Regions from separate parts of the Phytobacter diazotrophicus genome, predicted to be linked through region 4. Evidence: predicted binding sites of a transcription regulator. Region 4 holds the regulator's gene; each other region holds the start of a gene.
The links. The regulator PurR, encoded in region 4, represses purine synthesis genes. The targets are predictions, from matches to a motif close to CANGCAAACGTTTGCNTG.

Region 1 (7,402 bases), 2.4 Mb from region 4:
ATGAGCGTGGACGTAGTGACGGAACGGTATACGCCAGTTAGCGTAACGCTGAAAGCCGAAGATGTTATCGGACTAGTGGCGCGCGCGCTGCTGGTTGAGGTGCAGTTAACACCTAAACCGGGACTAGTGGACATTCGCAATTCCGGTGCCCATCGGGATATGGATCTGGCCACCTTTGAGCGCAGCACGGCGGCGATTGCACCATGGATGGAAAAGTTTTTTATCATGGGTAATAGTACCGCGAAGCTGGATCCGCAGACAGTGTTGGTTATGCTGCGTCCGCCTGGACTGGCCTGTGAGAACGATATGTTACAGGCGACTGGTGGCGTAAATACACACCGTGGCGCGATATTTGCTTTTGGTCTGTTAAGTACGGCTATAGGGCGAATTCGCGCACTTGAGGAACCACTTGAGCAAAATCTCATTTGCGATCATGTGGCCCGTATGTGCAAGCATATTGTTGCGCGTGAACTCTCATCAGACAAAGATGGGAAGCTGAGTAAAGGTGGGATGCATTTTCTACATTATGGTCTGGCCGGCGCACGAGGGGAAGCCGAAAGCGGTTTTCGTACCGTGAGAACGCAGGCTCTGCCTGTTTACAATCGGGTTTTACGGGAGTGTGGGGATGCGAATCTTGCGCTGTTGCAAACGCTTCTGCATTTGATGGCCTGGAATGATGATACCAACCTTGTATCCCGAGGTGGACTGGAAGGACTTAATTATGTTCAGCAGGAGGCACAAAAATTATTATGGCAAGGTGGAGTGTTGGTCGAAGGCGGAATTGAAGCGATGCAGCAACTGGATGACGAGCTTATCGCCCGTAATCTAAGCCCTGGTGGCAGTGCTGATTTACTGGCAGTGACCTGGTTTTTGAGTCATTTCCCGACGGGCCCTTTCTATTCTGAGTAAGTTTCACTTCATTTTCTTCCCAGACTATTGATTCATCCTGCGGGATGAATCATGTCTTTTACTGATATTTCCCGCTGTTTATCATTTAATTCTAATTATCGGTGTTTTCGGCTGGTAGCCCCGACGCGGGCTGGTTAATCTGAGAACGATTTTCAGCATTTCATTAACAAAAGAGTACAACTATGCATGATGCACAAATCCGCGTAGCCATCGCGGGGGCCGGCGGGCGTATGGGCCGCCAGTTAATTCAGGCAACCCAGCAGATGGATGGCGTCGCGCTTGGCGCAGCACTGGAGCGGGAAGGTTCTTCCCTGCTGGGCAGCGATGCAGGAGAGCTCGCTGGCGTGGGTACGACAGGCGTTACCGTGAGCAGCGATCTGCAGGCGGTAAAGGACGATTTTGATGTACTGATCGATTTCACCCGTCCGGAGGGAACCCTTGTTCATCTGGCGTTTTGTCGCCAGCACCGCAAAGGGATGATTATCGGTACCACCGGTTTTGATGATGCAGGCAAAGCGGCAATTCGCGAGGCATCGCAAGAGATTGCCATTGTTTTTGCGGCGAATTTCAGCGTTGGCGTGAACGTAATGCTTAAGCTGCTGGAAAAAGCGGCGAAGGTGATGGGGGGTTACACCGATATAGAAATTATCGAAGCACATCACCGCTATAAAGTGGATGCGCCGTCAGGGACCGCCCTGGCTATGGGAGAGTCTATTGCCCAGGCATTGAATAAAGATTTAAAAGATTGTGCTGTTTATGCACGTGAAGGCCATACCGGCGAGCGTGTACCGGGCACAATTGGCTTTGCTACCGTTCGCGCGGGTGACATTGTCGGCGAACATACAGCGATGTTCGCTGATATCGGTGAACGCGTTGAAATTAGCCATAAAGCGTCAAGCCGAATGACGTTTGCTAATGGTGCGGTTCGCTCTGCTTTATGGCTAAAAAACAAAGAAACCGGCCTTTTTGACATGCGGGATGTGCTGGATTTGAACAATTTGTAAAAGTTATTACCCATCGTGATGTGGTTGTTGCAGTCGTAATGTATTGATTGCATAGGGCAATATTTTATTGCCCTTTTATTTTTCCTCATTTTATCTGATTCACCATTTTAAACCCCTATTAATGTCTGTCTTCCGTCCCATTATGGTTGCTGAAATGTAAATTTTGACCGTCTGGTCCACTTTTTACTAAAGCTGAGTCCATGTAACCAGTTTTATAACGACGCAAGCGTTTTCCTTCCTCCGGTAATGTGATCTTTTTGCCCTCTAAATCGTGCTATTCTTTTCTGGGGCGCAAAAAGACATGAAAAAGATGCGCTATGAGTTGACTTTTACCCTTCATGTCTCCAGAATGCCGCCGTTTGCAAAAAATTCGCGGTTACGCAAATTTGCATTGATTCGAGGCTTATAATTGAATTAATATGCAAATAAAGTGAGTGAATATTCTCTGGAGGGTGTTTTGATTAAGTCAGCGCTATTGGTTCTGGAAGACGGAACCCAGTTTTACGGTCGGGCCATAGGGGCAACAGGTTCGGCGGTTGGGGAAGTCGTTTTCAATACTTCAATGACCGGTTATCAAGAAATCCTCACTGATCCTTCCTACTCCCGCCAAATCGTCACCCTTACTTATCCCCATATTGGTAATGTCGGCACCAATGCCGCCGATGAAGAATCCTCTCAGGTACATGCGCAAGGCCTGGTCATTCGCGACCTGCCGCTGATTGCCAGCAACTATCGTAATACCGAAGACCTCTCTTCATACCTGAAACGCCATAACATCGTGGCGATTGCCGATATCGATACCCGTAAGTTGACGCGTCTGCTGCGTGAAAAAGGCGCACAGAACGGCTGCATTATCGCCGGGGACAATCTGGATGCCGCTCTGGCGCTGGAGAAAGCGAAAAGCTTCCCGGGGCTGAACGGGATGGATTTGGCGAAAGAAGTGACGACTGCCGAGCCATATAGCTGGACGCAGGGGAGCTGGACACTGAAAGGCGAATTGCCGGAAGCGAAAAGCGAAGATGAACTGCCGCTGCATGTCGTGGCGTACGACTTCGGCGCAAAACGTAACATCCTGCGTATGCTGGTGGACAGAGGCTGCCGTCTGACGGTCGTTCCGGCGAAAACGTCGGCGGAAGATGTCCTGAAAATGAATCCGGACGGTATCTTCCTCTCTAACGGTCCTGGCGACCCGGCACCGTGCGATTACGCTATCGAGGCAATCGAAAAATTCCTTGAGACCGACATTCCGGTATTCGGTATCTGTCTTGGCCACCAGTTGCTGGCGCTGGCGAGCGGCGCGAAAACCGTGAAGATGAAGTTCGGTCACCATGGCGGCAACCACCCGGTAAAAGATATCGATAACAACACCGTGATGATTACCGCACAGAACCACGGTTTTGCAGTAGATGAAGCCTCCATGCCTGCAAACCTGCGCGTCACGCATAAGTCATTGTTTGATGGCACCCTGCAGGGGATTCATCGCACGGATAAACCGGCATTCAGCTTCCAGGGCCATCCTGAGGCAAGCCCGGGCCCGCACGACGCTGCGCCGCTGTTCGACCATTTTATCGAGTTAATTGAGATTTACCGTCAGTCTGCTAAATAATCAGGAGCGAAAAAGAGCCATGCCAAAACGTACAGACATAAAAAGCATCCTGATCCTTGGCGCCGGCCCGATTGTTATCGGTCAGGCGTGTGAGTTCGACTACTCCGGTGCGCAGGCGTGTAAAGCGCTGCGTGAAGAGGGTTATCGCGTCATTCTGGTGAACTCCAACCCGGCGACGATCATGACCGACCCGGAAATGGCGGATGCAACCTATATCGAGCCGATCCACTGGGAAGTGGTACGCAAAATCATCGAAAAAGAGCGTCCGGATGCGGTGCTACCGACCATGGGTGGCCAGACAGCGCTGAACTGTGCGCTGGAGCTGGAACGCCAGGGCGTGCTGGCCGAGTTCGGTGTCACTATGATCGGTGCCACCGCTGATGCGATTGATAAAGCCGAAGACCGCCGCCGCTTCGACGTGGCGATGAAGAAAATCGGCCTGGAAACCGCGCGTTCCGGTATCGCGCACAATATGGAAGAAGCGCTCGCCGTTGCTGCTGACGTGGGCTATCCGTGCATCATTCGACCCAGCTTCACCATGGGCGGAACGGGCGGCGGTATCGCCTACAACCGCGAAGAGTTTGAAGAGATTTGTGAACGCGGTCTGGACCTTTCCCCGACAAAAGAGCTGCTGATTGATGAGTCGCTGATTGGCTGGAAAGAGTACGAGATGGAGGTGGTGCGTGATAAAAACGATAACTGTATCATCGTCTGCTCCATCGAAAACTTCGACGCCATGGGCATCCACACCGGTGACTCCATCACCGTTGCGCCTGCACAGACCCTGACCGATAAAGAGTATCAAATCATGCGTAACGCCTCGATGGCGGTATTGCGTGAAATCGGCGTGGAAACCGGCGGTTCTAACGTTCAGTTCTCGGTTAACCCGAAAAATGGCCGTCTGATTGTTATCGAAATGAACCCGCGAGTCTCCCGCTCCTCCGCGCTGGCCTCGAAAGCGACCGGCTTCCCGATTGCCAAAGTGGCGGCGAAACTGGCGGTGGGTTACACCCTCGACGAATTGATGAACGATATCACCGGTGGTCGTACCCCGGCGTCCTTCGAACCGTCTATCGACTACGTTGTCACCAAGATCCCGCGCTTCAACTTTGAGAAATTCGCTGGCGCCAACGACCGCCTGACCACTCAGATGAAATCGGTCGGTGAAGTGATGGCCATTGGCCGCACCCAGCAGGAATCCCTGCAAAAAGCGCTGCGCGGCCTGGAAGTGGGCGCAACCGGCTTTGACCCGAAAGTGAGCCTGGATGACCCGGAAGCGCTGACCAAAATCCGTCGCGAGCTGAAAGACGCTGGCGCTGAGCGTATCTGGTACATCGCCGATGCCTTCCGTGCAGGCCTGTCCGTTGATGGCGTTTTCAACCTGACCAACATTGACCGCTGGTTCCTGGTGCAGATTGAAGAACTGGTGCGTCTGGAAGAGAAAGTCGCCGAAGTGGGCATTAACGGCCTCGACGCGGATTTCTTGCGTATGCTCAAGCGTAAAGGCTTTGCCGATGCGCGTCTGGCTAAACTGGCAGGCGTGCGCGAAACGGAAGTGCGTAAGCTGCGCGATCAGTACAACCTGCACCCGGTCTACAAACGTGTGGACACCTGTGCGGCAGAATTCGCGACCGACACCGCTTACATGTACTCCACGTATGAAGAGGAGTGTGAAGCGAATCCGAACCAGGACCGCGATAAAATTATGGTACTGGGTGGCGGCCCGAACCGTATCGGTCAGGGGATTGAATTTGACTACTGCTGCGTACACGCCTCGCTGGCGCTGCGCGAAGACGGCTACGAGACCATCATGGTCAACTGTAACCCGGAAACGGTCTCTACCGACTACGACACCTCCGACCGTCTCTACTTCGAGCCGGTAACGCTGGAAGATGTGCTGGAAATCGTGCGTATCGAGAAGCCGAAAGGCGTTATCGTGCAGTACGGCGGTCAAACGCCGCTGAAACTGGCGCGCGCGCTGGAAGCGGCGGGTGTACCGGTTATCGGTACCAGCCCGGATGCCATTGACCGTGCCGAAGACCGTGAACGTTTCCAGCAGGCGGTTGACCGTCTGAAACTGAAACAACCGGCGAACGCCACCGTCACCGCCATTGAGCAAGCGGTTGAGAAGGCGAAAGAGATTGGCTACCCGCTGGTGGTGCGCCCGTCCTACGTTCTGGGTGGCCGTGCGATGGAAATCGTCTACGACGAAGCCGACCTGCGTCGTTACTTCCAGACCGCAGTGAGCGTGTCCAACGATGCGCCAGTCCTGCTGGATCGCTTCCTGGACGATGCGGTAGAAGTGGATGTTGACGCTATCTGCGACGGCGAAATGGTGCTGATTGGCGGCATCATGGAGCATATCGAGCAGGCCGGCGTGCACTCCGGCGACTCCGCTTGTTCCCTGCCAGCCTACACGCTGAGCCAGGACATTCAGGACGTGATGCGCCAGCAGGTGCAGAAACTGGCCTTCGAACTGCAGGTTCGCGGTCTGATGAACGTCCAGTTTGCGGTAAAAGATAACGAAGTGTATCTGATTGAGGTGAACCCGCGTGCGGCGCGTACCGTACCGTTTGTCTCCAAAGCCACCGGCGTACCGCTGGCGAAAGTGGCGGCGCGTGTGATGGTTGGCCAGACGCTGGCACAGCAGGGCGTCACCAAAGAAATTATCCCGCCGTACTACTCGGTGAAAGAAGTGGTGCTGCCATTCAATAAATTCCCGGGCGTTGACCCGCTGTTAGGGCCAGAAATGCGCTCTACCGGGGAAGTGATGGGTGTGGGCCGTACCTTCGCCGAAGCGTTTGCTAAAGCGCAACTGGGTAGCAACTCCACGATGAAGAAACAGGGGCGTGCGCTGCTCTCTGTACGTGAAGGGGATAAAGAGCGTGTGGTTGACCTGGCAGCGAAGCTGCTCAAGTTCGGTTTCGAACTCGATGCAACTCACGGTACGGCGATTGTCCTGGGCGAAGCCGGTATTAATCCGCGTCTGGTGAATAAGGTGCATGAAGGTCGTCCGCACATCCAGGACCGTATTAAGAATGGCGAATACACCTACATCATCAACACCACCGCAGGCCGTCGGGCGATAGAAGACTCCAGGGTCATTCGCCGCAGCGCGCTGCAGTACAAAGTGCATTACGACACCACGCTGAATGGTGGTTTTGCTACAGCGATGGCGCTGAATGCCGATGCCACCGAGAAGGTGACCTCCGTTCAGGAAATGCACGCGCAGATTAAAGGGTAACCTGCTGCGCAGACCAGCGCATAGTATTACCGATTAAATAAACGGTTCCTGTAAAGGAGCCGTTTTTTATACATACCATTCGTCCTGAACGTGCAAATCATTGTTACGCATTTTTCTAATGCCACTAGCACGATTTTGCTCACACTAATGATCTTCAAACCTGCATACTATTTCTTGTTATCCGTATATTTAGTGTGGTTAATGATTTTGTCGATATCCCGGCAAGCCTGACCATAACAAGATTTTTAATTTGTAAAAATGGTGTGTTTATGAGTAAAGAATATGTTGAAAAACCCCTTTATTTGTTAATTGCCGATTGGATAATGGCGGAAAACCGTTGGGTAAGCGCTAAAGAAATTGCCAGACATTTTGACATGGACCACTGTAAAGCGATCAATACGGTTTCTTATATTCTTTCTGAGGTAGAAGAAATTACCTGTGAGACCAGGACAATTCCAAACCAACTGCAAGGAAGAGGATGTCAATGTCAGCGTCTGGTGCGTGTAAAAAACATTGATGATCAAATCTATACCAGGCTGAAAAATAATGCGCAGGAAAAAATGCTCAGTACTACGAAAACATCCCATATGCCTGTAGTCCTGCCAGCAGGACTTAAGACGGAGCAGAAATGGCAAATGA
Region 2 (7,402 bases), 2.7 Mb from region 4:
AATCCCTGCCTGTGCTAAGGCGATATCAAACTTGACTCGCTGCTGGTCCAGTTTTTGGCTTAGCGTTTCCATTTCCTGGGCTGCGGACTCTATTTTTGCGCTGTCCGGCTTATCTGCGGTTAATAACGCATTGTATTCATAACGTTTTGAGGTGAGTTGCTGACGTAACGCACGGGTTTGCTCATAAAAATCGTTATGTAGCTTCTGGACAGTAGCCTGTTGTTCGGTGGTCAGTTGGCTATAGCCCTGCGGGCCCATCCCGTTACCGTTATTCCCGTGGTGCCTGGCCCATGCTGAGCTGCTACCTAAAGTCAGCGCGGCGAGGGTGATGAGTGTCAGCGTCAGTTTTTGGTTCCGTTTCATGGTTCATTCTCCTGGTTGTCGTTATTTAGTGATTTGCATCTTCCATGCCAGGATGAGAAACCAGCAGAATATAGGGGTATTGTTGCGCTACAGGCCGGTGGGGCGAGTAAAAATGACTCACGATGAAGGGCGAGACGGGTCATTTTTACTCGTTTTCCTTGCGGGTTTATGGCAGGAGGCAGGTTTGCCGTGGCGGAAAAATGGCATGATTTCTGCTGCGTGAACGGGAGCAGCAAATAAAGGGAGTAGTAATGAACATGATGCGGTTGTCGAAGGATTCCGTCGCCGTGGGTCTGAGCTGGCTATTGACTGGCTTTATTCTGCTACTGGTGTGCCTGTTCTCCGCGCTTATCGTGCGTGATTATGGCCGGGAAAATGAGGCTGTGCGGCAGACTATCCAGGAGAAAGGCAGCGTGTTGATTCGCGCCCTGGAGTCCGGAACCCGCGTGGGTTTGGGTATGCGTATGCATCATACGCAACTTCAGGCACTGCTGGAGGAGATGGCCTGGCAGCCTGGCGTGCTGTGGTTTGCGGTGACGGATGAGAACGGCAAAATTCTTGCCCATAGTGATCCGAACCAGGTTGGCGGGACACTGTACTCCGCCGATACGATGCACGAACTGAAGATTGACCTGGAGGAACGCTGGCGGCGGCTCGAACAGCCGGAACCGGCTCTGGAGATTTATCGTCAATTCCGCCCGCTGAACAGCGGTGGTGGGCATCATATGCGTATGATGCCCCGCGAATCTGCCGAACAGCGTGCCGGGCTACCGCAGGTGATTTTCATCGCCTTTGATACACGAGAACTGGACACGGCCAATGCCCGTGGCCTGCGCAATATGGTCATTATGCTTTGCGCGGCAGGGGTGGTAATGATTGCAACGGTGTTGAGCCAGTTCTGGTTTCGCCGCTATCAGCATTCGCGTAAACAATTGCAGGAGGCGATGGCGCGTAAAGAAAAGCTGGTGGCGCTTGGGCATCTGGCCGCAGGGGTCGCGCATGAGATCCGCAATCCGCTGTCTTCCATCAAGGGGCTGGCAAAGTATTTTGCCGAACGCACTCCGCCTGATGGAGAAGCGCATCAACTGGCCCAGGTGATGGCGAAGGAGGCCGATCGTCTGAACCGGGTCGTCAGTGAGATGCTGGAACTGGTGCGTCCGGCCCATTTAACCTACCAGTCCGTTGATCTGAATGAAGTGATTAGACATTCGCTTCGGTTGGTTAGCCAGGATGCCGCCAGTCGGGCGATTATGCTCAATTTCACCCCGCAGCCAGAGCTATGCCGCATCCAGGCCGATCCGGATCGTTTGAAGCAGGTGCTGCTGAACCTCTACCTTAATGCTATCCACGCCATTGATCACGATGGCGTAATTACGGTCGCAGCGAGCGAATGTGGCGACGGGCGAGTTAAGGTAAGCGTTGCGGACAGTGGTAAGGGGATGACGGCGGAACAGTTACAGGCCATCTTCACGCCGTATTACACCACCAGAGCCGACGGCACCGGGCTTGGCCTGGCCGTCGTGCAGAACATTATTGAGCAGCACGGCGGAATAATTCATGCCGGGAGTGCTCCCGGCAAGGGCGCGGTATTTACTCTCTTTTTGCCGGTCAACGGGCAACAAAAGGATGAACAAGGATGAGTGGCGGGCAGGTCGATATTCTGGTGGTGGACGATGACATCAGCCACTGCACTATTTTACAGGCGCTGTTGCGGGGCTGGGGATACCGGGTTGCGCTGGCTCATAACGGCGTACAGGCGCTGGAACAGGTACGTCAGCAGGTGTTTGATCTGGTGCTTTGCGATATTCGCATGGCGGAGATGGACGGTATCGAAACGCTGAAAGAGATCAAAATCTTGAACCCGTCGATTCCCGTTCTGATCATGACCGCGTACTCCAGCGTCGATACCGCAGTGGAGGCGCTGAAATCCGGTGCGCTGGACTACCTCATCAAGCCGCTGGACTTTGACAAGTTGCAGCAGACGCTGTCTCAGGCGCTGGCGCATACGCGGCTGAGTGAGTCCCCTGTCACAGGCACCCCCGCTGCTCAGTTTGGCATGGTGGGGGATAGCCCGGCGATGCGGGCGCTGCTGAATAATATTGCGCTGGTTGCGCCCTCCGATGCGACGGTATTGATTCACGGCGAGTCGGGAACCGGGAAAGAGCTGGTCGCACGGGCGCTGCACGCCAGCAGTGGTCGCAGCCACGGGCCGTTGGTTACCCTCAACTGTGCGGCGCTCAACGAGTCGTTGCTGGAGTCGGAGCTGTTTGGCCATGAGAAAGGCGCGTTCACCGGCGCGGACAAACGTCGGGACGGGCGCTTTGTTGAAGCAGATGGCGGCACGCTCTTCCTCGATGAGATCGGCGATATCTCCCCGTTAATGCAGGTGCGTCTGTTGCGGGCGATTCAGGAGCGCGAGGTGCAGCGCGTGGGCAGCAACCAGACCCTTTCGGTTGACGTACGGCTGATTGCCGCCACCCACCGGGATTTAGCCGGGGAGGTTAGCGCCGGGCGTTTTCGTCAGGATCTCTACTACCGCCTGAACGTCGTGACTATCGACATGCCGCCGCTGCGTCAACGCAGGGAAGATATCCCTCCGCTGGCGCGTTATTTCCTGCAACGTTACGCCGAGCGTAACCGTAAAGCGGTACAGGGATTTACGCCGCAGGCGATGGACTTGCTGATTCACTACACATGGCCGGGCAATATTCGTGAGCTGGAGAATGCGATTGAACGGGCGGTGGTCTTGCTGACCGGAGAGTTTATTTCTGAGCGCGAGCTGCCACTGGCGATTGTCGGTACGCCGATTGCGAACGCGCCACACGGCGATGATGTTATTCAGCCGCTGGTCGATGTAGAGAAAGAAGCGATCCTCGCTGCGCTCGAAAAAACGGGCGGCAACAAAACAGAAGCCGCCCGTCAGTTGGGCATCACGCGCAAAACGCTGCTGGCAAAGCTCAGCCGTTAGCTGTTTTGCTCGCGGGCAATTGCGCGATAACCGATATCTTTACGGCTAAAGCTACCTTCCCACTGGATATTTTCCATTAAGGCGTATGCACGCTTCTGTGCTTCGGCAACGGTGTGGCCCAGCGCAGTCGCGCACAGCACGCGACCGCCGTTGGTAAGAACGCGGTCATCGTCGGAAAGCTTTGTGCCGGCGTGGAAGACTTTGCCATCCGCCACTTCTTCCAGCGGCAGTCCGTGGATCTCGTCACCGGTGTTGTAATTACCCGGATAACCACCCGCAGCAATAACGACACCAAGAGACGCGCGCTCATCCCAATCGGAGGTTTTCTCATCCAGCTTGCCATCGCAGGCTGCGAGACACAGATCCACCAGATCGGATTTCATGCGCAGCATGATCGGCTGGGTTTCCGGATCGCCGAAGCGGCAGTTGAACTCGATAACCTTCGGGTTGCCCTGTTTGTCGATCATCAGACCGGCATACAGGAAGCCGGTATAGGTATTCCCTTCGGCGGCCATACCTTTAACGGTTGGCCAAATGATACGCTCCATGGTGCGCTGGTGGACTTCATCCGTCACCACCGGAGCGGGGGAATAAGCGCCCATACCGCCCGTATTCGGACCGGTATCGCCATCACCGACGCGTTTATGATCCTGGCTGGTCGCCATAGGCAGCACATGCTCACCGTCAACCATCACGATAAAGCTGGCTTCTTCACCGTCGAGGAACTCTTCGATAACGATACGGTGGCCTGCGTCGCCAAAGGCGTTGCCAGCCAGCATGTCATTGACGGCCGCTTCGGCTTCCTCGAGCGTCATTGCCACGATCACGCCTTTACCGGCAGCCAGACCGTCTGCTTTGATAACGATCGGAGCGCCTTTTTCGCGCAGCCAGGCCAGCGCAGGTTCCACTTCGGTGAAGTTCTGGTATTCCGCTGTCGGAATGTTATGACGCGCGAGGAAATCTTTGGTGAAGGCTTTAGAGCCTTCCAGTTGAGCAGCGCCTTCGGTTGGGCCGAAGATTTTCAGCCCTGCGGCACGGAACGCATCCACAACGCCAATCACCAGCGGCGCTTCCGGGCCAACGATGGTCAGATCAATCTTCTCGCTCTGAGCAAAGCTCAGCAGCGCCGGAATATCGGTTACGCCAATGGCGACGTTTTGCAGCGTGGGTTCCAGCGCTGTGCCTGCGTTGCCCGGTGCGACGAAAACGGTGTCGACCAGCGGTGACTGTGCCGCTTTCCATGCCAGCGCGTGCTCGCGCCCGCCGTTACCAATCACTAATACTTTCATTGTCTGCTCCGAAAATTAATGGCGGAAGTGACGCATGTCGGTGAAGATCATCGCAATACCGTGTTCGTCGGCAGCGGCAATCACTTCGTCATCACGGATAGAACCGCCTGGCTGAATCACACAGCTCACGCCAACGGCGGCAGCGGCATCAATACCATCACGGAACGGGAAGAACGCATCAGAGGCCATCGCGGAACCTTTCACTTCCAGACCTTCATCGCCTGCTTTGATCCCGGCGATTTTCGCGGAGTAGACGCGGCTCATCTGACCTGCGCCTATGCCAATGGTCATGTTCTCTTTGGCATACACGATAGCGTTGGATTTCACGAACTTCGCCACTTTCCAGCAGAACAGCGCATCACGCAGTTCCTGTTCGGTCGGCTGGCGTTTGGAAACAACACGCAGTTCGCCTTCGGTCACCATACCCAGATCGCGGTCCTGAACCAGCAGGCCGCCGTTAACGCGTTTGAAATCAAGACCGGGGACGCGTGCGGTCCACTCACCACAGGTCAGCACGCGGACGTTCTGTTTCGCGGCAGTGATCTTCAGGGCTTCTTCAGTCGCAGACGGTGCAATGATCACTTCTACAAACTGGCGGGAGATAATAGCCTGCGCGGTCTGCGCATCCAGTTCGCGGTTAAAGGCGATGATACCGCCGAACGCGGAGGTTGGGTCGGTTTTGTACGCGCGATCGTAAGCATCCAGAATAGAGGAACTGACCGCTACGCCGCATGGGTTAGCGTGTTTAACGATAACGCAGGCCGGCTCGCTGAACTCTTTCACACATTCCAGTGCGGCATCGGTATCGGCGATATTGTTATAGGAAAGCGCTTTGCCCTGAACTTGCTGCGCGGTCGCAACAGAGGCTTCTTTGATCTCTTCTTCTATATAGAAGGCTGCCTGCTGGTGGCTGTTTTCGCCGTAGCGCATATCCTGCTTCTTAATGAAGTTCAGGTTCAGGGTGCGCGGGAAGCGGCCGGCGGCTTCTTTTGTCTCGCCGTGATAGGCCGGCACCATGCTGCCAAAATAGTTGGCGATCATGCTGTCGTAGGCGGCGGTGTGTTCGAAGGCTTTAATGGCGAGGTCGAAGCGGGTGTCGAGGGTCAGGGAGCCTTCGTTGGCATCCATCTCTTCAATAATAGCGTTGTAGTCGCTGCTCTTTACAACGATGGCGACATCTTTATGGTTCTTCGCCGCCGAGCGCACCATGGTCGGGCCGCCGATATCGATATTCTCTACCGCATCTTCCAGAGAACAGCCTTCGCGGGCGACGGTCTGGGCAAACGGATAAAGGTTAACAACGACCATATCAATAGGAGAGATGCTGTGCTCAGCCATGATGGCATCATCCTGGCCGCGGCGGCCAAGGATCCCACCATGCACTTTCGGATGCAGGGTCTTAACGCGTCCATCCATCATTTCCGGGAAACCGGTGTAATCGGAAACTTCGGTCACCGGCAGGCCTTTATCAGCTAACAGACGGGCAGTGCCCCCTGTAGATAGCAGTTCCACACCGCGTGCAGAAAGTGCCTGGGCGAATTCGACGATACCGGCTTTGTCAGAAACACTGAGCAGCGCGCGGCGGATTGGACGACGTTGTTGCATGGTAAATCCCCTGGATTTGACGATTACAGAGAGCGTTAGCTGAATTTTCATCTAAAAACTCAGCTAACGCCCCTTACGGGGCATCCTTGTTTTAGCGGGGGCATTTTAACGAAAACGTTTGCGCAACGCTCGCGAATTTTCACTTTTTCGCAGCATTGTGGATAAGTCTGTGTGCAAAAGGGTATAAGGCGGGCTTTTGCTGTGGAATGCAGCAGTCAGTCATTTTTCTGCAATTTTTCTATTGCGGCCTGCGGAGAACTCCCTATAATGCGCCTCCATCGACACGGCGGATGTGAATCACTTCACACAAACAGCCGAGTCGGTTGAAGAGAAAATCCTGAAATAACGGGTTGACTCTGAAAGAGGAAAGCGTAATATACGCCACCTCGCAACGGTGAGCGAAAGCCGCGTTGCACTGCTCTTTAACAATTTATCAGACAATCTGTGTGGGCACTCAAGGTGACATGGATTCTTAACGTCCTCGGACGATAAATGAATACCAAGTCTCAACGAGTGAACACGTAATTCATTACGAAGTTTAATTCATTGAGCATCAAACTTTTAAATTGAAGAGTTTGATCATGGCTCAGATTGAACGCTGGCGGCAGGCCTAACACATGCAAGTCGAACGGTAGCACAGAGGAGCTTGCTCCTTGGGTGACGAGTGGCGGACGGGTGAGTAATGTCTGGGAAACTGCCCGATGGAGGGGGATAACTACTGGAAACGGTAGCTAATACCGCATAATGTCGCAAGACCAAAGAGGGGGACCTTCGGGCCTCTTGCCATCGGATGTGCCCAGATGGGATTAGCTAGTTGGTGAGGTAATGGCTCACCAAGGCGACGATCCCTAGCTGGTCTGAGAGGATGACCAGCCACACTGGAACTGAGACACGGTCCAGACTCCTACGGGAGGCAGCAGTGGGGAATATTGCACAATGGGCGCAAGCCTGATGCAGCCATGCCGCGTGTGTGAAGAAGGCCTTCGGGTTGTAAAGCACTTTCAGCGGGGAGGAAGGCAGTACGGTTAATAACCGTGTTGATTGACGTTACCCGCAGAAGAAGCACCGGCTAACTCCGTGCCAGCAGCCGCGGTAATACGGAGGGTGCAAGCGTTAATCGGAATTACTGGGCGTAAAGCGCACGCAGGCGGTCTGTCAAGTCGGATGTGAAATCCCC
Region 3 (7,402 bases), 1.0 Mb from region 4:
TCCTTCGTGCATCCGGATGCACCGCTGCGTGAAGCGCTGACTTCGGCTGCCGCACGCCAGGTGACACGCTTAACCGGTAACGGCAGTGAATGGATGCCGATAGGCAAAATGGTCGATGAAAAAGTGGTGGTTAACGGTATCGTTTCACTGCTGGCAACCGGCGGCTCCACCAACCACACTATGCATCTGGTGGCGATGGCGCGCGCTGCGGGCATCATTATTAACTGGGATGACTTCTCTGAACTGTCGGACGTGGTGCCGCTGCTGGCGCGACTCTATCCGAACGGTCCGGCGGATATTAACCACTTCCAGGCGGCGGGTGGCGTACCTGTGTTAATGCGGGAACTGCTTAAGGGCGGTTTGCTGCATGAGGATGTCAACACGGTGGCCGGTTTTGGCCTCACCCGTTACACCATGGAACCGTGGCTCAATAACGGTGAACTGGACTGGCGCGAAGGGGCGGCAGCGTCGCTGGATGCGGACGTTATCGCCACAATTGAGAAACCGTTCTCTCGTCATGGCGGTACCAAAGTGCTGAGCGGCAACCTTGGCCGCGCGGTGATGAAAACCTCTGCCGTGCCAGTTGAATATCAGGTCATTGAAGCGCCGGCGGTGGTATTTGAGAGTCAGCATGATGTGTTACCGGCCTTTGATGCGGGGCTATTGAACAAAGATTGCGTCGTGGTGGTGCGTCACCAGGGACCAAAAGCGAACGGCATGCCAGAATTACATAAACTTATGCCGCCACTTGGTGTATTATTGGACCGCTGTTTCAAAATTGCGTTGGTTACAGATGGACGACTCTCCGGCGCATCAGGTAAAGTGCCTTCAGCGATTCATGTGACACCCGAAGCGTATGACGGTGGATTACTGGCGAAAGTACGTGATGGCGACATCATCCGTGTAAACGGACAGACCGGCGAGTTGACGCTGCTGGTCGATGATAACGAGCTTGCTGCACGTCAGCCGCATATTCCTGACCTGAGCGCTGCGCGCGTTGGCACAGGACGCGAGCTGTTTGGCGCACTGCGAGAAAAACTTTCCGGTGCCGAGCAGGGCGCGACCTGCATTACTTTTTAAAACGACAAGATTTTTAGTTCAGGCGAGAGAATAATTCTGATGAAAAATTGGAAAACGAGTGCAGAAGCAATCCTGAAAACTGGCCCGGTAGTGCCGGTTATCGTTGTCAACAAACTGGAGCACGCTGTCCCCATGGCGAAAGCACTGGTTGCAGGCGGCGTGCGCGTTCTTGAAGTGACATTGCGTACTGCCTGTGCCATCGATGCGATTCGCGCGATTGCAAAAGAAGTGCCGGACGCCATTATCGGTGCTGGTACCGTCCTTAACCCGCAGCAACTGAAAGAAGTCACAGAAGCGGGTGCGCAGTTCGCGATCAGCCCGGGTCTGACTGAGCCGCTGCTGAAAGCCGCCACCGAAGGCACCATCCCGTTGATTCCGGGTATCAGCACGGTTTCAGAACTGATGCTGGGCATGGACTACGGTCTGAAAGAGTTCAAATTCTTCCCGGCGGAAGCAAACGGCGGCACCAAAGCGCTGCAGGCCATCGCAGGTCCGTTCTCTCAGGTGCGTTTCTGCCCGACTGGCGGTATCTCTCCGGCGAACTACCGTGACTACCTGGCGCTGAAAAGCGTGCTGTGTATCGGTGGCTCCTGGCTGGTTCCGGCCGATGCGCTGGAAGCAGGCGATTATGATCGCATCACGAAACTGGCTCGCGAAGCGGTAGAAGGCGCGAAGTAATCTGTTTCAGTGGGCGGCGTATTGCTGACTGCTCATAAAATTGAAAAGCCCGGTAAGCGTCACTGCTACCGGGCTTTTTTTGCATGGCCTAATTTAACCCGCCACTTTCACTGCTGCCGCTGCGGCTTTTGCACGTTCAACAGCTTCTTCAACGGTATCTGCCGTTGCCAGCGCAACGCCTAAACGACGCGTACCGTCGATTTCGGGCTTGCCAAACAGACGGAGCTGCAGGCCCGCACCAACGGCATTTTGCACGTTATCAAACGTGACGTTCTGGCTTTTCAGCTCGGGCAAGATCACCGCCGATGCCGACGGTCCGTACTGGCGGATTTGCCCAATGGGCAGACCGAGGAAGGCGCGAACATGCAGGGCGAATTCTGAAACATCCTGAGAAATCAGCGTGACCATGCCTGTATCGTGCGGACGCGGAGAGACTTCGCTAAAGACCACCTCATCGCCGCAGACGAACAATTCGACACCAAACAGCCCATAGCCCCCGAGAGCCAGTACCACTTTACTGGCGATCTCTTTAGCACGTTCCAGCGCAAGGTCGGTCATTGATTGTGGCTGCCAGGATTCACGATAGTCGCCATCTTCCTGGCGATGACCGACTGGCGCACAGAAATGCACGCCATCTGAGGCGCTAATGGTCAAGAGGGTGATTTCAAAATCAAAATTCACCACACCTTCAACGATAACGCGACCGGCACCTGCGCGCCCGCCTTGTTGCGCATACGCCCAGGCTTTCGCCAGTTGCTCTGCGCTGCGAATGAAACTCTGGCCCTTACCGGAAGAACTCATTACGGGTTTCACGATGCAGGGCAGACCGATCTCATCAACGGCCTGACGGAATGCCTCTTCACTGTCGGCAAAGCGGTAGCTTGATGTAGGAAGGGCAAGTTCTTCGGCTGCCAGACGACGGATACCTTCACGGTTCATGGTCAATTTGGTTGCCCGTGCACAGGGCACAACATGCTGCCCCTGAGCTTCCAGCTCCAGCAGTGTATCGGTGGCAATCGCTTCGATTTCCGGCACGATAAAATGCGGTTTTTCCAGCGCGACCAGCGCTTTTAACGCCTCACCATCAAGCATATTAATAACATGTGAGCGGTGGGCCACATGCATTGCGGGCGCGTCGGCATAACGGTCTACGGCAATGACTTCAATGCCCAGACGCTGGCATTCAATCGCCACTTCTTTGCCTAATTCCCCTGAACCCAATAACATTACGCGAGTCGCCGCCGGACGCAGCGCAGTACCTAATAGAGTCATAGTAAGTCGACCTTCTTAAAAAAATCTGGCGGCAGTATATACGAAAACGTTTGCGTCTGTCTTTTACGACTTGCGCTCTGATAAATGGCGCAGTACTATACTGTATATAAATACAGTTAAAAGGGGCTGCATCATGGCGGTTGAAGTCAAGTATGTTGTGATTCGTGAAGGTGAGGAAAAAATGTCTTTTGCCAGCAAAAAGGAAGCTGACGCTTACGATAAAATGCTCGACCTGGCCGAGGTACTTGAAGGCTGGCTGGGCGAAGCGCCAGTGACGCTTGAAGAAGGCCAGCGCGATCAAATGGCGCTCTGGCTGGCTGAACAAAAAGATGTGCTCAGCCATATCCTGAAGTCCGGTAAGCTACCAGGTTCGGATACCCAGGAAAGCGTACCAGAAGTGGCTCAGGATGACGCAGAAATTGAGTCATCAGACGCGGTTGATATTAAGTCAAAAGCGAAACGCTCTGCCGCCTGATCCCGGCTTGCACTGCCAGTAATTTGTACCATGCTTTGATTGGGCTCTGTGCACAGGAGAAAAGCATGAAAATAGCAGGAATGTTGCTGGGTACAATATTACTGGCGGGCAGCGTAGTCGCGTCGGCTGCCACTGCCAAATCGGTGAAATTTCCCTCTTGCGAAGGCATGAACGCCGAAGGGATCGCTGCGAGCGTCAAACGCGATTATTTGCAAAACCGCATCGTACGCTGGGCTGATGACCAAAAAAAACTTGGCCAGGCGGATCCCGTTGCCTGGGTTACGCCGAAAGACATTCGGGGTAAGAACGATCAATGGGATGTTCCCTTGACGGTTCGCGGCAAGAGTACAGACATTCACTATCTCGTCAAAATCGATTGTAAAGCAGGAAAAGCGGAGTATCAGCCTCGTTAAGGCTGCTACCTTTTCTCATCTTTTGCTGTTTTAGACATTTCCTGACACCCCCTCGCTTAGGCTTCTCGTTTACGAAACGATTAAGTGAGGGGAATCATGTCAAACTGGTTAAACCAATTACAGTCTCTTCTTGGCCAACAAGGCCAGTCATCGTCTTCCTCCGGCGGGCAGGACCTCGGCAAATTACTCGTGCCCGGTGCTTTAGGAGGGCTTGCCGGTTTGCTGGTCGCCAGCAAATCCTCTCGCAAATTACTGACCAAATACGGTACCAGTGCGCTGCTTGTTGGCGGCGGGGCCGTGGCGGGTACCGTGCTGTGGAATAAGTACAAAGATAAAGTGCGTACTGCCCATCAGGGGGAAGCACAGTTTGGTCAACAGAGTTCGTCTATTGATGCGCGCACGGAACGTCTGATTCTGGCCCTGGTGTTTGCCGCGAAGAGCGATGGACATATTGATGACAGAGAACGTGCCGCTATCGAACAACACCTGAGCGAGGCTGGTATTGAGGAACAGGGGAGAGCGCTGATTACGAGAGCGATCGAACAACCGCTGGATCCGCACCGGCTTGCATCAGGCATCAAAAATGAGGAAGAGGCGCTGGAAGTCTACTTCCTGAGCTGTGCTGCGATAGATATCGACCACTTTATGGAGCGCAGCTATCTGGGTGCTTTAGGTGATGCGCTTAAGATCCCCCAGGAGGTTCGGGACGGTATCGAAGAAGACCTTCGACAACAAAAAAAGAGGCTCATCGACTAACGCTACTTTCTCGTTTCGCTTGCATCACGCGCGGCTTTTGCCAACCTTATAGTGTGTTAAACAAATAAGAACAGAGCTATGCCGCCGAAAGCAAAACAAATTCCCCACGCTATGACAGTTCATGGCGATACACGACTGGACAACTATTACTGGCTGCGCGACGACACCCGTTCGCAGCCAGACGTACTTGAGTACCTGCAAGCTGAAAACGAGTACGGCCGCTGTATTATGGCTTCTCAGCAGGCGCTACAGGATAGTCTGCTGCAAGAGATCATTTCGCGTATTCCGCAGCGCGAGGTTTCAGCGCCCTACGTTAAGAATGGCTATCGCTATCGCCACATCTTTGAGCCGGGGTGTGAGTATCCCATTTACCAACGCCAGTCAGCGCTGTCTGCTGAATGGGATGAGTGGCAGGTGCTGCTGGACGCGAATCAGCGCGCTTCGCATAGCGAATTTTATACCCTCGGTGGGATTGCCATCTCGCCGGATAATACGCTTATGGCCATTTCCGAGGATTACCTGTCGCGCCGCCAGTATGGGGTACGCTTTCGTAACCTGGAAACCGGCAACTGGTATCCGGAGATGCTCGACAATGTCTCACCGGGGTGTGTCTGGGTTAACGATTCAGAGACCCTTTATTATGTGCGTAAGCATGCCACGACTTTGTTGCCTTACCAGGTCTGGCGTCACACCGTCGGAACGCCCTCAACGCAAGATGAACTGATTTACGAAGAGGCGGACGACACTTTTTACGTCAGCCTGAGCAAAACCAGCTCCCAACACTACATCATTATTCATCTTGCGAGTGCGACGACCAGTGAGGTATTGCTGCTGGATGCTGAATTGCCGGATGCACAGCCGCTCTGTTTTTTACCGCGTCGTAAGGATCACGATTACAGCCTCGATCATTTTCAGCACTCGTTCTATTTGCGTTCAAACCGCGATGGCAAAAATTTCGGCTTGTATCGCACCAAAGTGCGCGATGAAAGACGCTGGGAGGTACTGATTCCTGCCAGAGATAATGTCATGCTGGAAGGATTCACCCTGTTTACCGACTGGCTGGTGGTTGAGGAAAGACAGCGTGGTCTCACCAGTCTGCGGCAGATCAACCGCAAGACGCGAGAAGTCACCGGAATCGCGTTTGACGATCCGGCATATGTTACCTGGCTTGCTTATAACCCGGAGCCGGAGACCTCGCGGCTGCGCTATGGCTATTCCTCCATGACGACGCCCGATACCTTGTTTGAACTCGACATGGATACCGGCGAGCGCCGGGTGATCAAACAGACGGAAGTGGCCGGGTTTGATGCCAGTGACTACCGTAGCGAGCATTTGTGGATCCGCGCGCGGGATGGCGTGGAAGTGCCGGTATCGCTGGTCTACAACCACAAACACTTCCGCAAAGGGGAAAATCCGTTATTGGTCTATGGCTACGGATCCTACGGCGCCAGCATGGATGCCGATTTCAGCAGTAGCCGGTTAAGTTTGCTCGATCGTGGTTTTGTCTATGCCATTGCCCACATTCGTGGCGGCGGGGAACTGGGGCAGCAGTGGTATGAGGACGGTAAATTCCTGAACAAAAGAAATACTTTCAACGATTTTATCGATGTCACGGATGGGCTGTTAGCACTGGAGTACGGCTCTCCGCTTTTCTGCTACGCCATGGGCGGCAGTGCAGGGGGGTTGTTGATGGGGGCCGTCATCAATGAGCGTCCGTCACTGTTTCACGGCGTCATCGCTCAGGTACCGTTTGTGGATACGCTCACTACGATGCTGGATGAATCCATCCCTCTGACCACCGGTGAGTTTGAAGAGTGGGGGAACCCGCAGGATGAGACCTACTATCACTACATCAAACGCTATAGTCCGTACGATAATGTCGGTGCCCATGAGTATCCCCATATGCTGGTTACCACGGGGCTGCATGACTCTCAGGTGCAATACTGGGAACCTGCCAAATGGGTCGCGAAACTGCGAGAATTTAAAACGGACAATAATCTGCTGCTGCTTTGTACCGATATGGATTCCGGTCACGGCGGCAAATCAGGCCGTTTCAAATCCTACGAGGGCGTGGCGCTGGAGTTCGCTTTCCTGGTCGCGCTGGCGCAAGGCACGCTCCCGGGCAAAAAAGCGGATTAATGATCGTCGAGATAATGCTTTAACGTCAGCCGTAGTTCCGGACTCATTCGGTCCAGATTGTTGAACAACCAGCGCAGGTAACCGGGGTCGCGCTCTGCGACTTCGGCAACGGCTTTACCCCGATATTTACCGAAGGTGAAGGTTGTCAGCAGAGCGGGTCTGCCGGTAACCGTTGCCATTTGGTCCGGGGTCCAGCCTGATGTGTTGATAATGTCAATCAGCAAGGCCGCGGTGATATAGCAATCATAAAGCGCACGGTGATGATGCAATCCGGCAGGCGTCTGCACGCTAAGTTTGCGTGATTTATACAAAGCCATATTGCTGTATTTAATGCCGGGCCAGAGCCGACGCGCCAGCTTCATCGTACAAATCCATTCACCGGGCATTTCGGGTAAGACGCGCCTGTCGAAGCTGGCATTATGGGCGACATACCAGTGACTGCCGTAGTAGTGGGGAATAATCTCTTCTATCCACGGTTGATTTGCCACCATGGATTCCGTTATCCGATGGATAGCCATCGCCTGCGGACTGATAGGGCGATCCGGGCGCACGAGATGGCTCATTGGATTAATAATCTGCCCGTTCACCA
Region 4 (7,402 bases):
AATGGCATAAGCGCTAATAAGCATACCCGCCGCCGGGATCGAGACATCCACGCCCTGGGCGATAACAGGGAGTAACCCCATGGGGGAAAATTCGGTCGTACCGATGCCGAAAGCGCCAATCGCCAGGGCAAGCAGTGGGAAATTAATCTTCATAAATAGACTCCGGAATTGCCGTGTCGACACGCGACACCGTCACAGAAGTCAAAAGTATGACATTAATCACAAAAAACAGAAGTTAGCGAAATGGGAAAAGACTATTGCTAATTTGATGACAATCGAGGGGTGAAACGAGGGAGAGAAGCCTCTCCCTCGGGATAAATCAATGCAGTGCGGCAGTCAGCCCGGCAGCAACAATCAGGGCAAGTACAATCACGGTAGTCATTAAAGAAAACTTCAGGTCGGTGCTCATCAATTTTTCTCCTTATTAATTTCCACACAAAAAGTGATGTAACGCATTTTTGCACAAATAAACGTAAAAATCTTGCAGGATTTAGGGTGATACACGTTTTAGCACTTCCCCTTTTGGTCAAGATCAGACAAAATTCGACGCTAAATTTATTAGCGTACCGGCCATTGACTCCCCTCCTGACGTCCAGTGTCTTTTTCCCGGCGTATTGCAATCCCTTCTATGGGTACAGGGTGATGGAAGGCAAACGTTTACCTTATGTATTATCAGGAGTTTACGATATGGTCTGGAGTAAGATCTGATGGCAACGATTAAAGACGTAGCGAAGCGAGCAAACGTTTCCACCACAACCGTATCACACGTAATTAACAAGACGCGTTTCGTTGCAGAAGAGACGCGTAACGCCGTCTGGGCGGCGATTAAAGAATTACATTACTCCCCCAGCGCGGTTGCCCGCAGCCTGAAAGTCAATCACACCAAATCTATTGGCTTGCTGGCGACCAGTAGCGAGGCGGCTTATTTCGCTGAGATCATCGAGGCGGTTGAGAAAAATTGTTTCCAGAAAGGCTATACCCTTATTCTCGGTAACGCCTGGAATAACCTGGAAAAACAGCGCGCCTATCTGTCCATGATGGCGCAAAAACGTGTGGATGGCCTGCTGGTCATGTGTTCTGAATATCCGGAATCGTTACTCAGTATGCTGGAAGAGTATCGCCACATTCCCATGGTGGTCATGGACTGGGGCGAAGCAAAAGCCGATTTTACCGATACAGTCATCGATAATGCCTTTGCCGGCGGCTATATGGCTGGCCGTTACCTGATTGAACGCGGCCATCGCGAAATTGGCGTTATCCCAGGCCCCCTTGAGCGCAATACGGGCGCAGGCCGCCTGAGCGGGTTTATGAAAGCGATGGAAGAGGCCCATATCACCGTGCCGGAAAACTGGATCGTGCAGGGTGACTTTGAGCCGGAGTCCGGCTATCGCGCCATGCAACAGATCCTGACCCAGTCCTCTCGCCCGACCGCGGTGTTCTGCGGCGGCGATATTATGGCAATGGGCGCGTTGTGTGCGGCAGACGAAATGGGCCTGCGCGTGCCGCAGGATATTTCGGTGATCGGTTATGATAACGTGCGTAATTCGCGTTTCTTTACCCCTTCACTAACGACCATTCACCAGCCGAAAGACTCGCTGGGGGAAACCGCGTTTAACATGCTGCTTGACCGTATCGTGAACAAACGTGAAGAGTCACAGTCGATTGAAGTGCATCCGCGCCTGATTGAACGCCGCTCGGTTGCCGATGGTCCGTTCCGCGACTATCGCCGTTAATCCTGCCGGGAGCAGCTCACTCCTGCTCCCGCAGCCATTCCCTGTTCAGCGTTTCGCTGTCGCCCAGATAACTCAGTAACCAACTCAGCGCCGGTGAGGCATCATTCTGCTGCCAGGTCAGACAACAGGCGGCGTCCGGAAAGGGGTTTTCCAGTGCCAGCGCAACCCACTCACCGCGATCGATCCACGGGCGGGCGAAATGCGCAGGCACCATCCCAATACACAGTCCGGCTGACAAACAGGCCGCAGATGACTCCCAGTCCGGGGCGACAACCCGTTTCTGATTATCCAAAAGCCAGGTGATGCGTTTAGGCAGCGAGCGGGAAGTATCTTCGCGTACCAGTGAGGGCCAGTTGCGCAACGTATCATCACTGAGCGGTGATACCATTGTCGCCAGCGGATGATGGCGGGCAACCACGCATTTCCAGCTCAGCATGCCCATATCGCGGAAGGTATATCGGCCACCGACCGGAATCGCCTGGGTCGCACCGATAGCCAGTTCGACACGCCCGTCGGCCAGCGCATCCCACACGCCGTTAAACACCTCCTGGGAGACCAGCAGTTCGACATCGCTAAAATGGCGATAGAAATCGACAATCATCTGGCGCGTACGTTCCGGTTTGACGATGTTATCGACCGCGATAGATAACTGCCCCCGCCAGCCGTTGGCGATTTGCTGGCATTGTTGACGGGTGATCTGCATTTTTTTGATAACAGAACGCCCCTCTTTCAAAAACCACACGCCAGCCGGCGTCAACTCCACATCCCGGTGACGACGTTCAAACAACGGCACCGCCAGCCACTCTTCAAGCTGACGCACGGTATAGCTGACCGCAGAAGGCACGCGATGTAACTCCTGTGCCGCACCGCTAAAGCTGCCGTTTCGCGCCACGGCATCAACCACTTCGAGAGAATATTCTGACCACATAATCTGCCTGCAAAAATTTTGAAACCAATGTGCAAATATTAGCGTTTCACAAGCCGACTTGCACTCCTTAGACTCTGGAGCCCTGTTAACCTGCCATAAAAAAGAGATCTGCCATGCAACCTGGAAAAGGATTTTTAGTCTGGCTCGCGGGCTTAAGCGTACTGGGCTTTCTGGCCACCGATATGTACCTGCCAGCGTTCGCCGATATTCAGCAAGATTTAAATACCTCTGCCGCAGCGGTCAGCGCGACGCTGAGCCTTTTCCTTGCGGGCTTTGCCGTTGCTCAACTGGTCTGGGGGCCGCTGTCGGATCGCTATGGCCGTAAACCCATTTTGCTAAGCGGCCTGGCCATTTTCGCCGTCGGCTGCCTTGGTATGTTGTGGGTTCAGGATGCTGTCTGGTTGCTGGTGTTGCGTTTTGTCCAGGCGGTCGGGGTCTGTGCTGCTGCCGTGACCTGGCAGGCGCTGGTGACAGATCACTATCCGGCGCAGCGTACAAACCGTATTTTTGCCACCATCATGCCGCTGGTAGGGTTATCGCCTGCCCTTGCGCCGCTGCTTGGTAGCTGGATTCTGGCGCACTTCTCCTGGCAGGCCATCTTCGCCACATTGTTTTTCATCACCGTCATATTGATGCTTCCGGCACTGCGTCTGCGCCCTGGCGCGCAGAAACCGGCAACAACCGCTCAGCCGCTGACCTTCGCCGCGCTGTTGCGTGATAAAGCCTATCGTGGCAACGTGCTGATTTATGCCGCCTGCTCAGCCAGCTTTTTTGCCTGGCTTACCGGTTCACCGTTTATTCTTCATGAAATGGGCTACGGCCCGGCGATTATCGGCCTGAGTTATGTGCCGCAAACTATCGCCTTTCTGGTCGGGGGCTACGGCTGTCGCGCCGCATTGCAGAAATGGTCTGGTGCCCGTTTATTACCGTGGTTGCTGCTGGCCTTCGCATTGAGCGTTGCGGCAACCTGGGGCGTGGGGTTAATGCCTGGCGCCTCTCTGACCGCCCTGCTGATCCCTTTCTGTCTGATGGCGATGGCAAATGGCGCAATCTATCCGATTGTCGTAGCTCAGGCGTTGCGCCCCTTCCCGCAGGCTACCGGACGGGCTGCCGCCTTGCAGAATACACTGCAACTGGGGCTGTGTTTTATCGCAAGCCTGGTGGTATCGGCTCTGATTACCCATCCGCTGCTCGCCACCACCAGCGTGATGCTATCAACGGTCATTCTGGTCGCTTTTGGCTACCGAATGCAGCGCCAGGAAAGTGAGAGTTTTCATGCGGATGAAGCCAGTGAGTCGTCCTCGCACGCGTAATTTCATGAGCGACTATGTTACAGTCTAGTGATTAGCTTGCTAACAGTTTTCTGTTGTATCAGCGGATTTTGAGGCCTATACTCTTTTCCGGCTAGTTACAAATACGATAAATATTAGGTATTAACGGGAGCCGGAGTGCTCCCGTTTGTCCATGGAAGGCCTTTCTGGCAAGGGTCATCTCCCTTCCTCTGTTCTACGTCGGATATCAGCCTCACGGCGCAAACCGTGAGATTTCTCACATACCTCAAAAAGCGTCTACGCTCTTTTAAGGTTCTGATCACTTGCTGGTGGTGGAGAAGTTATGAGTTCATCGTGTATAGAAGAGGTTAGCGTACGGGATGATAACTGGTTCCGTATCGCAAACGAGTTGCTGAGCCGCGCCGGTATCCAGGTTAATGGACCGTCGGCATCTGATATTCAGGTTAAAAACCCTGATTTTTTTAAACGTGTTTTGCAGGAGGGGTCGCTCGGACTGGGAGAAAGTTATATGGACGGCTGGTGGGAATGTGACCGGCTGGATGTGTTTTTTACGAAAGTCTTGCGTGCCGGGTTGGAAAAACAGCTTCCGCGCCATTTGAAAGATACCCTTCGTATCGCCGGGGCAAGATTATTTAATCTGCAATCCAAAAAACGCGCATGGATCGTCGGGAAAGAGCATTACGACCTGGGTAACGATCTTTTTACCCGCATGCTGGACCCGCAGATGCAATACTCTTGCGCCTACTGGAAAGATGCTGAGCACCTTGAAGACGCGCAGATCGCAAAATTACGCCTGATTTGCGAAAAACTTCAGCTCAAGCCAGGGATGCGCGTGCTGGACATTGGCTGCGGTTGGGGCGGTCTGGCGCAATTTATGGCGCAAAACTACGCGGTCAGCGTCGTGGGTGTCACTATTTCTGCCGAGCAACAAAAACACGCGCAACAGCGTTGTCTGGGGCTGGATGTCGATATTCGCCTGCAGGATTATCGCGATCTGAATGATCAGTTCGACCGCATCGTCTCTGTCGGTATGTTCGAACATGTCGGACCTAAAAATTACGACACCTACTTTACCGTCGTTGATCGTAACCTCAAACCGGATGGTCTTTTCCTGCTGCATACCATTGGTTCACGGCGAACCGATCATAATGTGGATCCCTGGATTGACCGTTACATCTTCCCCAATGGCTGCCTTCCGTCAGTGCGGCAGATAGCGAATGCCAGTGAGTCCCATTTCGTGATGGAAGACTGGCACAATTTCGGCGCAGACTACGATAAAACCTTAATAGCCTGGTATGAACGATTCCTCGCCAGTTGGCCAGAAATCGCCGATAACTATTCCGAACGGTTTAAACGTATGTTCAGTTACTACCTGAACGCCTGCGCCGGCGCTTTCCGTGCGCGGGATATTCAACTCTGGCAGGTGGTATTCAGCCGGGGTATTGAACACGGACTTCGCGTAGCACGCTAACAGCCCACCCCGCTTTTGCGGGGTTTTTTCTTTCTGTCAGACCGTACAGCTTGTCAACCAACGCCCCGCCCTTTTCTGCTGGCAAAAAAAAGGAGAATACTTTTCATATTCTCCCTTATTAGCTCACTCTTTTTTCGCGGGATTATTCGTCGTTACTGACAACAGCGGCCGCGGCCTCTTTGGCCGCCAGAACGCGTTCAACCGTGTCGACAACCGCCTGCGTTTGCGGATCAATTTCGATGTTCACGCGATGACCCAATTTTTTATTGCCAAGCGTGGTGCGCTGCAACGTTTCCGGGATCAGATGCACGCAGAAACGGCTTGGCGTCACTTCGCCCACCGTCAGGCTGATGCCATCAATCCCAATAAAGCCTTTATAAAGGATGTATTTCATCAGCGCCGGATCCTGTACCTTGAACCAGATCTGACGGTTATTTTCGGAGGTCAGGATTTTAACGATTTCCGCGGTGGTCATAATATGGCCCGACATTAAATGCCCGCCAATTTCATCGCTGAATTTTGCCGCGCGCTCAACGTTTACCGCATCGCCGACCGCCAGCTCACCCAGATTGGTGATGCGCAGCGTCTCTTTCATCAAATCAAAACTGATATGGTTGCCATTAATCTCCGTGACCGTCAGGCAGCAACCGTTGTTTGCCACCGACGCCCCGGTTTCAAGCCCTTCCAGCATATGATCCGGTAGCTCGACGACGTGAGTTCGGAAATTGGGCTTATCATCGATGGACACCAGTTTTGCTGTGCCCTGTACAATACCAGTAAACATGCTAACCACTCCTGTATGTCATTTACGGCACCGCCGTTTTCTAAAACGCACAATAACAGGAGGAAAATCATGTTGCCAGCCTCGCAGGGCGCGATGATGGCAAGGGAGGTATAAAACCACACGATAATATCAATTCACCTTCTTACACAGCCAGATAGAGTGATAACCGCACTCCGGATCCTCAAACTGTACATCGACAACGATGAACCCGTGCTGTGCCAGGATCTTCCGGTATTCCTCGGGTGCGAGGCTCGCGTGATACAGCGGCTCGCCGGCGAATGTCCCCATCGCTGTGCCATTCGACGTACCGCTGGTAAACATTAATGCGCTTCCCGGGTGGCTAAGTGCTGCAAAAAGGGGAAACATGGCGCGTTGATCGTTCTGTGTCAGATGAAAAAAGCTGTCCCAGGCTATCAGACCATCAAAGGTCTCATCCATCGCCAGATGCCGCATGTCCCGATGGATCCAGCGTTGCGTCGGGAAATCCGCCTGCGCCTGTGCAATCATCGCCGCTGAACCGTCCACACCCGTGAGCGTAAAGCCGCTGCTAATAAAATACTCAGCAATGGGTTTTCCGTTTCCGCAGCCTATATCCAGAATATGCCCGCCCGGCCGGAGTAGCTGTATAAATTTGTCGAGCCATTTTTTTTCAAATAGCTGACGAGAGCGCTGCCTGGCGAACTCATCAGCATGCTTTTCGTAGAGCGAAAGTATTTGCTTCGCCGCGTCAGATTCCATGATGTTCAGCCTCTCTTGTTAATGTCAGACACACAGATAAGGGAACTGACGTACAGTACTCCCCTGCCAAAAACAGTGGGACTGATAACGTTCACTTATCGTTAACGTGGCAAAAATGTGCAACAAGCTGTAAGATTTGCCTGTAACTCTGATAATAGAATAAAGAAACAACCGCTTCGCGTTAACATCCCGGCACTAACGGGAGACGACGATACTTTTCGGGCACGCGTTACCGTACCCCGACGCTTTTTCGTGCTGGTTTTCCCCGGCGCCTTTCCTTTATTCACAACCGACCCGATGGGCATGATCGCCTGACTGGTTTACTCAAACTGAAAAGCAGGATGAACAAGGATTTGATCGCAATGCTTAACCCTATGCTGGATTTCTGACCATCCCCGCAGTGTCCCGGACCAGAAGACACATCTATATTTTTAATGAATTAAACATTCATCGCAT

Region 1: the regulator PurR is predicted to act here: its motif matches at 2,133-2,150, upstream of carA (glutamine-hydrolyzing carbamoyl-phosphate synthase small subunit).
Region 2: the regulator PurR is predicted to act here: its motif matches at 6,333-6,350, upstream of purH (bifunctional phosphoribosylaminoimidazolecarboxamide formyltransferase/IMP cyclohydrolase).
Region 3: the regulator PurR is predicted to act here: its motif matches at 3,070-3,087, upstream of purT (formate-dependent phosphoribosylglycinamide formyltransferase).

The regions. Positions count from the first base shown of each region.
Region 1 covers NZ_CM125428.1:4,826,318-4,833,719, reverse strand. The annotation lists gene citG (triphosphoribosyl-dephospho-CoA synthase CitG) at 1-909, shown strand; gene citX (citrate lyase holo-[acyl-carrier protein] synthase) at 1-41, shown strand, start outside; gene dapB (4-hydroxy-tetrahydrodipicolinate reductase) at 1,092-1,913, shown strand; gene carA (glutamine-hydrolyzing carbamoyl-phosphate synthase small subunit) at 2,371-3,519, shown strand; gene carB (carbamoyl-phosphate synthase large subunit) at 3,539-6,763, shown strand; gene caiF (carnitine metabolism transcriptional regulator CaiF) at 7,033-7,402, shown strand, end outside.
Region 2 covers NZ_CM125428.1:5,343,649-5,351,050, reverse strand. The annotation lists gene zraP (zinc resistance sensor/chaperone ZraP) at 1-363, opposite strand, end outside; gene zraS (two-component system sensor histidine kinase ZraS) at 615-2,003, shown strand; gene zraR (sigma-54-dependent response regulator transcription factor ZraR) at 2,000-3,331, shown strand; gene purD (phosphoribosylamine--glycine ligase) at 3,328-4,620, opposite strand; gene purH (bifunctional phosphoribosylaminoimidazolecarboxamide formyltransferase/IMP cyclohydrolase) at 4,636-6,225, opposite strand; rRNA gene ACS0RQ_RS25835 (16S ribosomal RNA) at 6,789-7,402, shown strand, end outside.
Region 3 covers NZ_CM125428.1:3,427,077-3,434,478, reverse strand. The annotation lists gene edd (phosphogluconate dehydratase) at 1-1,080, shown strand, start outside; gene kdgA (bifunctional 4-hydroxy-2-oxoglutarate aldolase/2-dehydro-3-deoxy-phosphogluconate aldolase) at 1,120-1,758, shown strand; gene purT (formate-dependent phosphoribosylglycinamide formyltransferase) at 1,852-3,030, opposite strand; gene ACS0RQ_RS16680 (YebG family protein) at 3,164-3,505, shown strand; gene yebF (protein YebF) at 3,571-3,918, shown strand; gene ACS0RQ_RS16670 (tellurite resistance TerB family protein) at 4,015-4,674, shown strand; gene ptrB (oligopeptidase B) at 4,753-6,813, shown strand; gene exoX (exodeoxyribonuclease X) at 6,810-7,402, opposite strand, start outside.
Region 4 covers NZ_CM125428.1:2,383,173-2,390,574, reverse strand. The annotation lists gene ACS0RQ_RS11715 (MFS transporter) at 1-153, opposite strand, end outside; gene cydH (cytochrome bd-I oxidase subunit CydH) at 320-409, opposite strand; gene purR (HTH-type transcriptional repressor PurR) at 708-1,733, shown strand; gene punR (DNA-binding transcriptional activator PunR) at 1,750-2,661, opposite strand; gene punC (purine nucleoside transporter PunC) at 2,775-3,974, shown strand; gene cfa (cyclopropane fatty acyl phospholipid synthase) at 4,276-5,424, shown strand; gene ACS0RQ_RS11685 (riboflavin synthase subunit alpha) at 5,567-6,208, opposite strand; gene ACS0RQ_RS11680 (class I SAM-dependent DNA methyltransferase) at 6,338-6,946, opposite strand.